DNA from 4 places in the Citricoccus alkalitolerans genome. Region 3 is predicted to be linked to each of the others. Evidence: predicted binding sites of a transcription regulator. Region 3 holds the regulator's gene; each other region holds the start of a gene.
What was found. The regulator LexA, encoded in region 3, represses DNA repair genes until DNA is damaged. The targets are predictions, from matches to a motif close to TCGAACANNTGTTCGA.
Positions count from the first base shown of each region.

Region 1: a site for LexA is predicted at 1,888-1,903, ahead of ABD134_RS03830 (DUF6504 family protein). Genes of this name have one in related genera too.
Region 2: a site for LexA is predicted at 1,866-1,881, ahead of ABD134_RS14120 (HNH endonuclease signature motif containing protein). Genes of this name have one in related genera too.
Region 4: a site for LexA is predicted at 713-728, ahead of ABD134_RS02510 (HNH endonuclease signature motif containing protein). Genes of this name have one in related genera too.

Region 1 is NZ_BAAALH010000001.1:855,462-858,964, reverse strand. Features, by position in the region: gene ABD134_RS03835 (DNA polymerase III subunit alpha) at 1-1,344, opposite strand, end outside; gene ABD134_RS03830 (DUF6504 family protein) at 1,344-1,673, opposite strand; gene ABD134_RS03825 (SOS response-associated peptidase) at 2,037-2,864, opposite strand; gene ABD134_RS03820 (PKD domain-containing protein) at 2,926-3,503, opposite strand, start outside.
Region 2 is NZ_BAAALH010000002.1:1,786,064-1,789,566, reverse strand. Features, by position in the region: gene ABD134_RS14120 (HNH endonuclease signature motif containing protein) at 1-1,708, opposite strand, end outside; gene ABD134_RS14115 (vWA domain-containing protein) at 2,116-3,503, shown strand, end outside.
Region 3 is NZ_BAAALH010000001.1:425,281-428,783, reverse strand. Features, by position in the region: gene ABD134_RS01890 (Ig-like domain-containing protein) at 1-1,094, opposite strand, end outside; gene ABD134_RS01885 (LysM peptidoglycan-binding domain-containing protein) at 1,205-1,564, opposite strand; gene lexA (transcriptional repressor LexA) at 1,776-2,519, shown strand; gene ABD134_RS01875 (hypothetical protein) at 2,524-3,420, shown strand; gene ABD134_RS01870 (ATP-dependent DNA helicase) at 3,417-3,503, opposite strand, start outside.
Region 4 is NZ_BAAALH010000001.1:558,719-562,221, reverse strand. Features, by position in the region: gene ABD134_RS02515 (LysR family transcriptional regulator) at 1-549, shown strand, start outside; gene ABD134_RS02510 (HNH endonuclease signature motif containing protein) at 849-2,666, shown strand; gene ABD134_RS02505 (3'-5' exonuclease) at 2,798-3,503, opposite strand, start outside.

The DNA.
Region 1 (3,503 bases), 430 kb from region 3:
GATGTCGATGTCCGGCAGGGTCGAGCGGTCGTTGGAGAGGAAACGTTCAAAGATCAGCTCGTGCTGCATGGGGTCCACGTTTGAGATCCGCAACAGGTAATTGACCAACGACGAGGCCCCGGATCCACGTGCCGAGACCCGCACTCCCATCTTCTCGATCATCTCCACCACCTCGGCCACGGTCAGGAAGTAGCTGGCGAAGCCGAGCCGGTTGATGATGCCCAGCTCATGTTCCAACCGCTTCTCCAGGTCCTGGCCTGCTGTCGACGACGCAAAACGGGTGCCGGTATAGAGGTCCGGAAAGCGGTCGCCGACCCTGTCGAGAGTGCGGTTCCACAGTTCGCTGACCGGGTCCCCGGTGATCCCGATGACCGAGGCCTCCGGTACGGTGGGCTGCCTCCAGCCCAGGTCCGGACCGGGGTCCATGCGGCAGACATCGGCCAGGGCATAGGTGTCATCCAACAGGGCCGTGACCCCCTCAGCACTGCCGCCGGCCCGCCCGTCCGTCCCGGACCCCGCCGCCTCGCAGATCTCCAGGGCGATCCGGTGCATGGACTCCGCGGGCTTCAGCCAGCCCTGCCCGTTGGGCTGCAGGTCGGTGAGGGCCTCGAGGGAGCTCAGGGCCCGGGCGGCGTCCAGGACGTCCGCGGTGGCGGCCCCGTCCGGGGTCGCATAGCGCACCGCGTTGGTCAGCACCGCTGGCACCTTGACCTCCCGGGCGGCACGCAACATCTTCACGGCGTGGGCGGCTGACAGCTTCTCCCCCGGCGCAGAGAGATGGCAGACCACCTCCACCCGCAGGGATCCGGTGGGCAGTGCGGCCTTCCACTGGCGCAACAGCGCCCGGCCGGCCGTGTACTTACGCGCGGCCATCAGCCGTCCGACGTCGGATCCCGGCCCCAGCAGCACGAACAGTTCCGGCGGGGCACCGTGGTGCCTGCCGGCGGACCACTCAGCCAGTTCGGCCATCGTGACGTACGGCGTTCCCCCGGCAGAGCCACCCGTGGTGTGGGCATGCGCTGCCGAGATGAGTCGGACCAGCGCTCGGTATCCCGTGCCCTGTGTGCCGCCTCGGGCCAGCACGACCACCCGGCCAGCGGGATTCGACCGTTGCTTGCCCCAGGTCACCGCGAGGTCCACCCCGATCACCGGGTCCAGCCCCTGCTCCAGGCAGGCGCTGACATGCTTGACCGTGCCGTAGAGCCCGTCCCGGTCAGTGCAGGCCAGCACCTCCGCGCCGTCCGCGGCGGCGGCTGTAGCCAGCTCAGCGGGCCAGGACACCCCGTAATGGGAACTGAAGGCACTGGCCACGTGCAGATGCGGAAAGCCCGGGGTAGCGCCCATCAAGCACTCTCCTTGAGGCGCACGGCGGCGCCGTCATGGATGCGGACCAACCGCCAGCGGCCGGAGTCGACATGGTGGGAGAGATCCAAGGTCAGCAAGGGTGCGTTGCGTGCCTTCTCCAGGCGCACCTGGACCCGCCAGACCTCGTGGTCCACCAGACCGGCACCACGGCCCCGCTCTGCCCGGCGTTCCTCGGTCCACCACTTGCGCCGCTCGTACCAGCGCACCGGCTCGGCCGCCAGTGCGTAGATACGGCCGTTCCATTCCAGGCGCTCCGGCGCCCCTGCCGTGGTGCATCCAACGGCGACCGATTGAGTGAAGATTCCCATGGGACGTGATTCCTGCCCTGTTCTCGTCGTGACTTCTCATGCCGTTCTTCCGCCCTCCGGCACGTGGCCGGCGGGTTCGTCCGGAAGCAGCCCGGGCCGGCGTCGTGCCCTGCCGTCTGGGAAGGAACGGCGGACCCGAAACCGGGGCTGTCCGGTGGGGCGGTGGGAAGTGAAACGGCCGACGGGAAGGACCGGCCGCACCCCACCATGGTATTCGAACATGTGTTCTAAAACCAAGAATGAGGCTAGGGCAGAGCCCGGACACGATAGGGATCCGGGGCGGGGTCAGTGCCCGAATCCGGGGCTGACATGGGCCCGGCGGATGTAGAACGGAGCCTGGCTAGAGCCGGAACATCAAAGCCGTCAGAGCAGGGATTCCAGGGGTTCGATGAGCTCCGGACCATTATTGCGGACGTTGCCGACAGCAGTGCCCACCTCATCAAGAGTCCAGGCGGACGCGGTCCGATAGGCCTGCTCGCGCACCTGAGCCACCAGAGCCTCGGCCGCCTCCGCGGATGGGAGCTTCACGGGGTCCAGCCAGGCGTCCAGGGAGTCTCGGTCCAGGGGCAGCGGGAGCCGGTCGTGCAGTCCACCCAGCTGCTCCAGGATGCCGAGCCCCGCCTGGTTCACACCGCCCCTCCGGGCCGACTCGAGATCAGCGGCGTCCGGCGAGGGCCCCGTGAGGATGGTGCAGCTCAGCAGCCACCGTCCCGGATCACCCTCCGGCATGGATTCGTCCCTCCACCACTCGTAGAGTCCCGCGAAGTAGGTCGGCGAGCCGTCTGCGGAGTGGACGTAGAAGGGACGCTTCTTCGCAGACTTGGGTGCGCCCATGTCCGGCTTGAGCCATTCGTAATAGCCGTCCACGGGGACGGCACAGCGGCGGGCCTTCACCGCGGAGCGGAACGTCGGCTTCTCCGTGACGGATTCAGACCGCGCGTTGAAAGCTCTCGAGCCGACGGACAGGTCCTTGGCCCACGGCGGGACCAGGCCCCACCGGGCCACGTGGATCTCCCGGCGCGTTCCAGCCTCGGAGCCCGACGTCGGCACGGCACGTTCCAGCACCACGGCCACGTCATCGGTGGGCGCCACATTCCAATTCGGTGGCAACACCAGTTCCTCGTCGACGTCCGCACCCGAGTCCGCCACCAGGTCTCCGATGGCCCTGGCCATCACATACCGTCCACACATGGCTTCAGTCTGCCGCAATCCCTCATCGGACGGTCAACCGCCGTGGATCAACCTCCAACGATCAATCTTCGACGAACGGGCTGCCGCAGGCCCAGCCCTCGGGGTTCTCATGGCAGTCGTCGGCGACGTTCTTGGACTGCGACCGCCAGATGTCCGCAGTGACCGCTTCACTCGGGATCTCGGCGGTGCCCGGGATCGCGATCCAGGGACCATCGTTGACAGAGAATTGGCCCCGGTAGGACGTCGTCAGCCCCACGGGGTACTGACCGGTGTCCTCATAGACGTGGCTGGTGGTGGTCTCTTGATTGAACTCCACCTGTGGCCCACCCGGGTACGGATTCGACAGTTGCTCCGAGCCGTCCCCGTAGTCCCAGGTCCACTGCACCGGCACTGCCTGAATCGCCACCTGCTGACCCAGCATCGTGGTGTTTAGCGTCTGGTTTTCCTCAGTCGCGAAGAAGTTGGTGTTCCCACGGATCAGGCCGAAGCCCCCGGAATCAGACTCAATCTTCGAGGGGGCAATATCTAAGGCACGGAAATCGGACAACGTCACCACCGGCATCGGCGGAGCATCCGGGGTCCCGGAAGCGGGGTCCGATACAACCGGTCCGGCGGGATCCGAACAATACGGTGAGCCAA
Region 2 (3,503 bases), on a different contig from region 3:
CCTCGATCTCCCAGGCTCCGGCATGCACGGCATGGTGGTGATGCGAGCAGAGCAGGACTCCGTTGTCCACACTGGTGGGACCGCCGTGTTCCCAGTGCTGGATGTGGTGCGCTTCGCACCACGGGGCATAGATGGAACAGTCCGGTGCCGCGCAGCCGCCGTCTCGGGCCGTGATCGCCCGTCTGAGCTTGCAAGTGAAGAGCCGTTGGGACCGTCCCACGTCCAGCACCTCTCCCTTGCCGCCGAGCACGATCGGAATCACGTCACTGTCACAGGCCAGCTGCCGGATCATGGCCGGGCTCACCGGCCCGGTATAGGCAGCCTGGGAGAGCAGGTGGCTGGTCGCTTCCGGCGGAACGGCGGCTTGATGCTCTCGGAATTGTCCGGCCAGGGTCTGGTAGTCGATCGTCACCAGCACCTGGGGCCGTGACCCACCGCCTGCGTCCGGCCAGTCGGTGCCCATAGTGCCCTCTGCACCGTCCCTCGACCACTGTGTATGCGTCGACGTGAGGGCCATGGCGCCGGTCAGGGCGCTCACCAGTCCATCGAGCCGTTTCTGCGCGAGACTGCGTGGGTCCAGTGCCTTCATCTCCAGGACCTGGTCGGTCCAGGGCTCCGCAACGGTGGCACTTCCCGGGTCAGCCTCACTGTGAGCCGACGTGCCATCCTCGTACCCTGTCAACGCACCGGAGTCGGTTTCTGTACCCGTGCCCTCGTCCTTGCGCGGGTCTTTGCGAGGATTGGTGGCATCGGCGGCGATGGTCTGCAGGACCTCATGCTGGAGATCCGTAGCCATCAGCAGCCACCGATGCAAGTTGGCCTGGCCCCTGCCCTGGTAGAACAACCCTTGAGCTGCGTTGGCCTGGGCTTCCGTCGGTTCCAGACCATCCGGGTTGACCAACGCATCGAAGCGCTGGCGCCAGTGCGAGCAGACCTTTCTCACGGTTTCAGGATCTGACTGGCAGGCATGTCCGACGAGGATCCGCTCCCCTTCCGTGACCAGGTCGTGGACGAGGTCTGGATCGGCACCGGCCAGCCCAGCATCCCGGACAGCCTCAGCCAGGGTTGCCGCCACGGTGTCCACCGAGGCCGAATCCATGGTGGCCTCAGCCACAGCCCGAGCTAGTTCCGGCATTTTCGGAGGGACCACGGCATCGGGTTGCAAGCTGGTCGGGTCGTGGCTGGCCAGCACACACAGCGCCCGCGTCACTCTCTTCTTCGCCTCGACCCGGTGGATGCGCAAGGTCTGCCGGAGATAGTCCGCGCCATTGGGGTACGCAGTCTTGCCCTCCGGTATCCCCAACACTTCACGCCGGGTGGCGTGGAGGTCGAAGACCCGATCCGTATGCCCTGCCAATCCGGTCCGAGCTGAATCGAGCCACCGGGACAGTTCCTCCACCTGAGCCAGAACGATCGGCAAGGACGCCACCGTTGCCTGGCCCTGATGGATGTCAGTACCGGAATCGGTCGCCGTCTCGCCGGGTGTCTCATCGGCACCGTGGACATCCTCGCCGGGTTCCTGATCGGCAACATGGGCATAGAGGCCCCACTGCGCCGACCGATCCACCTCCGGCTCGGCAGCGAAGCGGTCGAGGTACCCCAGCAGGCCACGGTCAGCGGCCCGTACCGCCACCTCCTCCACCAGCACGCCGGCGGCTGCCAGGAGTTCGGTCAGGTCCAGAGAGGACGCGCCGTCCTGATCGATCAACACCGTCCTTGCCACCCCCGTTTGTCCCCAAGCCGGTCCTGCTCATCCATGTCATGCCCGCCGTCCATGTCATGCCCACCATCCATGTCATGCCCGATGACGATTCGTAGGCTTCTCGACAGGTGAGAGACCGTCGATCGATGCCCATCGGATTGACTAGTACACCCATTCGATCACAGTGCCCGGATGTGGTCAGAGGCCTCACCCTTCCCTTGCGGACAACACTCCGAGCAGGGGAGGCCTGTGCAGGAGGCGGCCGCCGCACAGCGACGCCGGCAAGTGGGCGGCAAGCCGTCGGCCACCCCAAGACCACCGCAACGAGTCCGGAAAACCTGGTGGCGCCGGCGTCGGGAAGACGTAGAGTGACGATGGAAGGCTGAGACCCCGCATCAGGGGAAGGAGTCACCGTGAGACACCACCAGTCCTCACGTTACGGCCGCTACGACGGCGGCCCCGATCCACTCGCACCGCCGATCGACCTCTCCGAGGCACTCGACGCCGTGGCCGATGACGTCATGGCCGGATACTCCCCCGCGCAGGCCCTGCGCGAGTTCCTGCGCCGCGGCGGGCGGACGATGGCCGGTCTGGACGAACTCGCCGGCCGCGTCCAGCAGAAGCGTCGGGACCTGCTCAACCGGCACCGCCTGGACGGCACCCTCCAGGAGGCGAAGAAACTGCTGGACGAAGCCGTACTCGAGGAGCGCAAACAGCTGGCCCGCGACATCCGGATGGACGACACCGACCGGGCGTTCCGGGAGATGCAGTTGCAGAACCTCCCTGCCTCCACTGCCGCCGCCGTCACGGAATTGGCTGACTATGACTGGCAGTCGGACACCGCGCGCCGCGCCTTCGAGGAGATCAAGGACCTGCTCGGCCGCGAGCTACTCGACCAGCGGTTCGCCGGCATGAAGAACGCGCTGGAGAATGCCACCGAGCAGGACCGGACGGCCATCGCCGCCATGCTCCGGGACCTCAACGATCTGCTGGACAAGCATGCCCGAGGCGAGGACACCCCCGAGGACTTCCGAAACTTCATGGCCCAGCACGGTGACCAGTTCCCAGAAGATCCGAAAGACATTGACGAGCTGATCGACGCCCTCGCCGAGCGCTCCGCGGCGGCCCAACGCATGCTCCGCTCCATGTCCCCAGAGCAGCGTGAAGAACTGATGGCCCTGTCTGCACAGGCCTTCGGATCGGCGGACCTCCTGGACCAGCTGAACCGTCTCGACGCCAATCTCCAAGGCCTGCGCCCCGGCGAGGACTGGACCGGTGCCGAACAGTTCGACGGCGACCAGGGGCTCGGCCTCGGAGACGGAACCGGGGTCTTCCAAGACCTGGCCGAACTCGATCAGCTCAGCGACCAGCTTTCCCAGTCCGCTCCTGGTTCCACCTTGTCAGACGTGGATGTGGACCGCCTGTCCCGCCAGCTCGGGGACGAGGCCGCCGCCGATGCCAGGACTCTCGAACGACTCGAGAAGGCCCTCAGGGACAGTGGCTTGCTGCAACGCGGCACCGACGGTGACGTGAGACTCTCCCCGAAGGCGGTTCGCAAACTCGGCACCACCCTGCTCAAGGACGCCGCGGGCCGCCTCTCGGGCCGGCAGGGCCAGCGCGATACCCGACTGGCCGGGGCTGCCGGCGAACTCACCGGATCGAGCAGGGCGTGGCAGTACGGGGATGTCGAGCCCTGGGACGTCACCCAGACCGTCACCAACGCGATCAGCCGCATGGTCGCCGAGGGCAGGAATCCCCGGACCGGTCTGCGGATCGAGGTGGCCGACGTCGAGGTCCAGGA
Region 3 (3,503 bases):
ATCCAGTTAGTCCCGGACGTCGTGTCGTTGAGCACCACGACGTCGCGGCTGACCCGGAAGACCAACTCCGCGCTGGACTGCAGATCCGGGACGGGGACGATCTGATCCTGTTCTTCACCGTCGCAGTCCTGCAGGTAGTGACCGGTGACGGCCGACGCGGCGTGAAGGCATCCGGCGGCCCGAACAGGAGCCGTGGCCGCCACACCGCCGCCGGCACCGGCAGGCGTGGTCGATCCAGCGGAGGGGTCCGTCGGTGGAGTGATGCTCATGGACCGGACCTCACCGCTGGACAGTCCCACGGTGAGCAGATCCCACTCCGTGGACAAGGCAATCCGGTCCGCCTCGGGGCCGGACGGCTGCGGCACCGCACCCACCAGGCGCTCATCCTGAACGGAGTGGCCGGGCCAGGACAGGGTGCCGGAAGCGGGATCCACCACCACGGGAACCTCACCCACGGCCACCATTTGTGGTTCCTGCATTCCGGCCAGCCCTTCGACGCCGTCCCGGCCGGTCTCCACCAGTGCGCCGGGTTGCTCGTCGCCGGCCCCGAAGCGAATCACGGTGCCTTGGCCGAGGTCAGCCACGAACACCTCACCCTCCACCGTCGTCGTCGACGTCACGGCCCCCTCGGCCTCGTACAGCGGTTCATCCGGTGAAATCTGTGGCGATGGGTCCACCGTCCCCGCGTAGACAGCCCCCTCCGAGGGGTTGCTGGCTGAGATAACGCCCGCTCCGAGCGCGAAGCCCTGGGCGGCCGGAAGCATGATCTGGTCGCCGGCGACCATGGACGTCGTGTCAATGGACGTCAAGGTGCCGGAGGCCGGATCCAGCATGAGGGCAGTGGCATCCGCCTGGTGGAGTTCGACGTCCTCCATCGGGGGCCGGAAACCACCGTCCAGGATGCTGGACTCGTGGTTCAGGTGGCCGACGTATCCCCCGCTGTTGTGGGTGACCCAGATCCCTGAATCATGCAGTTCGAGGTCAGCCGTGTCGAAACCGGGATAGAGGAAGGCTCCGGTGGCCACGAGGGCACCAATGGCTGAGAAGGCCACCGGGGTCGCCACAGACTTGATCTGCCTGCGCTTGTTCCCCATGAGTGCCCCGTCATCGGCAATGGATCCGCCCCACTACGAACCCAGGCCATCCTACCGTCCGGCTGGAGAGAGTCGAGCCCCCGGCACCCCCTGCGGGGGCCAGCGGGGATTCAGCCCCCGGCCGGCACGAACAACACCTGACCGGGCTGCAGATCGCCACCGTCGAGGTCATTCAGTGCGCCGATGCGCAGGATGGCCTCATTGCGGGGCGAGTCTGGAGCGGTGCGTCCGGCGATGTCCCACAGGGTGTCGCCGTAGTTAACCGTGATGGACTCGACGGCGGCCACCGGCTCGTCATCCGACGCAGCCGCCGGTGCCATCCCGTGCGCGCCGAAGAAGACAGCGGCCGCTGCGGCGAGGATCGCCAGGACAATGACGGGAAACCCCACGAAGAGGAAACGACCACGGCGGTTCAGGTGGAATCCGGCGGAGCCGGCTGCGCGGGTGTTGACCGATGCTGCAGTACTCATGCTCTTCTGCCTCTCCTCCCGGACCCCCGGGCCATCTAGAACGTGTGTTCGACTGCTTCGACATCATGTCTAGCACGCCTGTTCGAACCATGCCAAGAAAACTTCGAACATATCTTTGAATCAAGGCTGTGACTCCGGTACCGTCAGACCCAGCGACCCAGCACGAGACATCTCACCAAGACCGACGGACACGATAAGAACGGATGGTCGAATGGCCCCCCGGATTCCCCCTCCAGCCCAGGACCTGCACCGCGATCCCAGCGTCCGGCCCCTCACTGATCGTCAGCGGATCATCCTCGGATCCATCCGCTCTGCGATCGCCGCGCACGGTTATCCGCCGTCCATGCGGGAAATCGGGGACGCCGCGGGCCTGGCCTCGCTCTCATCGGTCACCCATCAACTGGGCCAGCTCGAGAAGCTGGGGTATCTCCGCAAGGATCCGGGCCGCCCGCGCGCCATGGAGGTGCTGTTGGACGAGAACGGCCGGGCCCTCGTGTCGGAGTCGGACGCCACGGCCCCCGAATCAGCCGCCACGCCGGTGGGGTCGGTGAGGACGCTGCACACGGGGGCCTCGGACGGTGATGCCGTACCGGTTCCGCTGGTGGGCAGGATCGCCGCCGGTGGGCCGATCCTCGCCGACCAGCAGGTCGAGGATGTCATGACACTGCCGCGCCAGCTGACCGGTGAGGGCGAGCTGTTCATGCTGAAGGTCTCCGGGGATTCCATGGTCGATGCCGCCATCTGCGACGGCGACTGGGTGGTCGTACGCCAGCAGAACAACGCACAGAATGGGGACATCGTCGCCGCTCTCCTGGACGACGAGGCCACGGTGAAGACCTTTCGGCAGCGAGATGGCCACACGTGGCTGCTACCGCAGAATTCTGCGTATGAGCCCATACTCGGCGATGCGGCGACGGTCATGGGTAAGGTCGTCACGGTACTCCGGGCGCTCTGAGCCCATGAACCATCGGCCTCTGCCGCCAGGCGTCCGCGTGGCGGATGCCGAGGAGTTCGTCTACACCCACGGGCGGTTGCTCGAACGCCGCCGGGTGGACCTGATGCTCCACGGCGGCGGCACTGAGGGTGTCCTGGCCGCCCTGGAGGCGTACCGCAATCCGGACGGGGGATTCGGTCATGGCCTTGAACCTGACGTTCGGTCACCGAAGAGTGAGGCGCTCTCCACGCTGACGGCCCTGGACCTCTTGGCCGGTTGGGATCTCGCCGAGCATCCCTGGGTGCGCTCTGGACTGGAATGGGTGGCCTCGACCTCCGGGCTAGACGGTTCCGTACCGTTCGTCACCGAGGCCTCCCTCGAGTGGCCCCATGCACCGTGGGTCCACCCGGTTCCGGGCGGTTCGCACCTCACGTATGGCTTCGCCGCCGCGGCCCTGCTGACGGGGTTCTCGGGCGGCTGGGCCGAGGCTGCCTCGGACTGGTGCCGCCTCCGACTGGCCCGGGCCTCGACTGTCGGTGACCTTCCCGCCTATGAGATCAAGTACGCCCTGAGGTTCCTTGCCGCGGACAGCCTTCCCCCGGAACCGGCCGACAGCTCGGTCCTGGCATCCCTCCGTGAACGGCTGTCTGCCGAGGGCTCGCTCCCCGTGGAGGGTGGCGCGGAGGACGAACGGATCCACGCGGTCGACCTGGTCCATGATCCGTGGACCGTTCCCTTCCCCTCCGACCTTCCCGGCAGGCTCGTTCCGGCAGCCGTGATGTCACGGGACCGACGGTGGCTGGCTTCCGCCCAGGACCCCGACGGCGGATGGTCCGTGGACTGGCCTGCCTGGAGCCCAGCCCCCGGCCTCGAATGGCGGGCTATTCGCACGGTCGACGCGCTAGAGATCCTGATCCGCTAGTCACCGGGACGGAGCCGTTCCAGCACGCCGCGGACCACCGAGGGATCGGCCGTGGGCCAGAAATCCGGCAGGGTCGAGCGCAG
Region 4 (3,503 bases), 130 kb from region 3:
ACGGCGGGAGCGGTCAAGGACGGCACCTTGGATTTCTCCTTCGTCATCGACTACTCGGTGACGCCGGTGGCCTGGGAACCCAACCTGACCCGGACGATCATCGCCGTGGAGCGGCTCCACGCCGCCGTGCCCGCCGGGATGATCCCCTCCGGGACGGTGCGGCTGGCGCAGCTGGCCGACTATCCGTGGATTCTGGCCCGGGAGAGCGACCACTTCGGCCTTGCGGTCCGCATCGCCTGCCGTCAGAAGGGCTTCGACCCGAGGATCGTCCACACGGTCGCCGAACAGCCGACAGCCCTGGCCATGGCCGCAGGCGGGCTCGGGGTGACACTGGTGTCCGATCTCGCGCTGGAGCTGATCCCAGACGGAGTGGACATCATCGCCTTGGAGGAACCGGTGATGAGGACGGTCTCCATCGCCTATCGGGCCTCCCCCACACGCCGTCCATCGCTTGAACTCGTCATCAACGCGATCCGCACGGCCGCGGCCGAGAAGGGACTGGCGATGGGTTCAGCCCCGGTCTCATCCGAGCCCGCTGCGGAGTCCTGAGCCGCTGCGGGGTCCTGAGTCCTGATTTCACTGTTCTCACTATCATCACCACCCACTGCGTCCGCTTCGTCTGCTTCGTCCGACGCAGTACTTCACACCATGGGTTTTTCCCTCAGCCGTCCACATTCCGGTGGAGAGTGCTTATCTCGTCCCTTGCCCGTGATCGAATATATGTACTAGCACGAAGGGTCGGAGGCTCGAAGGTGGCGTTCACATCGGACAGGCCAATAGGACCGCCAGGGTCCCCAGGGCCGCCAAGGCTGCGCTAGGGCGACGACAGACGGAAGGAGGGCGCAGTCATGACAGCTGAAGAGAAGGCGCCCGCGCATGGCCTGGACGAATTGGCCGAGTGGGCCACTCCGGAGGTCCTTGATGTCGCTCGCCACGCCTTGGAGCTACTGGCCGAGCGGCTCTCCGGCCCCACCACGGTCGATGCCTTCGACCGCGTGGTCCCTCCACCTCCTGACCAAGACTGGTCGGGGCTGATCTCGCTCACACCGATTGTCCCGGGAGAGTCCCCCCACGGACGCGACTTCGTGGCAGCACCAGAGACCTTCGCGTCCGGTTCGTTACCCGTCATCCACCGTAGGGTTGAAGATCTGGGCCGTCTTCTGACTGCTGTACATACGTCATTGGCCGGTCATGCCGCCCAGGCCATGGATGAGGGCTCCCTCCGGGAGCCGATGCTCGGCATTCCCGGTGGGGCCAAGCCGTTTCGGGATGCCCCGGACTGGATGGTGAAGACCTTGCGGATCTCCCGGCCGGAGGCACGCAAACGCATCCATCGTGCCCAGCGGGTCCAGCCGCCAGTACCTGAGATCAGCGGCCACCAGCGCAGTGCCGCCTACCCCGTCCTGGCAGAGGCCTTCCTGCGAGGGCATCTCGACCCGTGCACTCTCGACCTGATCTCCACGACCCTGGACCAGACGAGAAGGGATGCAGAGGCGGCCAGCGCGGACCCCTCCTTGGCAGCGGATTGGCTGTCCCGGGGCGAGGAGACCCTGACGGCCCAGGCCACCGTCCTGGACCCGGAGTTGATGCGCCACGCCTGCGCCCGCTGGCGTCAGTGGGCGCAACACGCGCTCAACCCGGATGGGGCAGAACCTTCCGACGCCGTCCCCTCCGTCCAGCAGGGGCTTTCCTACCGAGGCAGACGACGGGGCTTCCACCTGTGGAAGATCGCCGCGAACGACCTCCAGCACGAGGTCCTCAGCACCATCGCCGGAGCCGCGACCAATCCGCGCGCTCAGATAGAAGGTATGTACGACGAAAGAGTCCAGGCTGGCGCGCAGAACACTGGTGCTCAGGGCGGTGGCGAGGCCACCCACAGCTCGACGTCGCCCACGCAGGAACCTGTCCCGGATTTCTCGATTGGAACAGGGCTCTGGCCAGATGCTGGCGTCGTGTCCGTCGACCGCCGCTCCCGTCACCAGCGCCAATTGGACGGCCTGACTTCTGCCCTCATGGGCGCATTGGCATTGGTCGAAGACAACGGCCTGCCGTCGTCCGGCGGGAACCGTCCTCTGGTCATGGTGACCATCGACTACGAGACACTCATCGGTCAGGTCGTACGCGGCCAGGCTTCCCCGGACAGAACCTCGACGGCGTCCACGTCTACAGGACCTCCACGCCCACCGAGTTTCGAAACCGACAAGGCTGATGTCCTTCCCGTCACCGCTCTCGACGTGGGCACCTTCAGATCGGAGGCGGCGTTCACCGGCCCCATCAGTCCCAGCACCATCCGCACCCTCGCCTGTGACGCAGACATCTTGCCCGTAGTCATGGGCGGCGCTGGGCAGGTCCTGGACGTGGGGCGCACACAACGGCTCTTTCCCCATCGGCTCCGCCGGGCCATCACGGCCCGCGACGGCGGATGCGCGTCACCAGGCTGCACGATGCCCGCGCCGTGGTGCGAGGTTCACCACATTCAGTGGTGGACCCACGGCGGCGCGACGAGCGTGGACAACGGGGTGTTGCTCTGCAGCCGGCATCATCACGCGGTCCACAGCGGTTCTTGGAGCATCAGCATCGAAGACGACGGCGCCCCCTGGTTCGTCCCTGCACTCTATCTGGACCCGTTCAGGACGCCCCAGCGCAACCGGTACTGGCGGGCCTAGATGGATCGGTCCGAAGCGATGAGTCAGGGCGCGTGACCGGCGCTGAGCAGCCGCAGGACTCCGGGGCTGGTGACAACGGGGCTGGTGGCAACGGGGCTGGTGGCAACGGGGCTGCATGGCCGGCAGATTGCCTATACTGCGGCGTCGGGCCAGTTGCCGTCCAGCATCTGCAGGAACTCCGGTTCAGAGACGAGTTCCACCTGTTGGCCCTGCTGACGGCGGGCCAGTGCGTCCCGCGTCTTGCGGTGCCCGATCGCCCCGCCGCGCGTTGCCGTGCCGAGGTCCTCAACCCGGAAGCCATCTCCGACGACCAATATGGTGGTCTGCGCATTGACCCGACTGCCCGTCCGCGCGCCCCACGCGGCCGCCCTGGTCTTGGCCTCCTGCCGAGGCATGCCCAGATTGCCCGTGAACACCACGGTGTGTCCGTACAGCGGATGAGCAGGATCTGCGTCAGCGGCAGGCTCGGGGTTGATCCCCTCATCCGGCCAGTGCATCAAGTCAGGCATCCGTTCAGCGTGCGGCAGCACCACTGTGGAATCGAAGACGGGCCCGAGCCCGCGCGCCTGCCGGGTGGCACGTGACTCCGGCTTGGTTCCGGCCCTGCGGGCCTCCAGCTGTCGCAATCGCACTCCATCGAGGGCCAGGATCTCGGCCAGTCCCGCTTCGAGCAGCCCGGTGGACGCCCCGGTGGACGATTGGACAGCTCGATTCGTGCCAGTCGTACCCAGTGGACGGGACTCTCCACCGCCGGCGATTCGCTCGGCAACAACCGGATCCGGTGACGAGACGTGCCTCTCCACCAGCAGTCCGCCAACCCTCTGCTGTCCGGCCTGC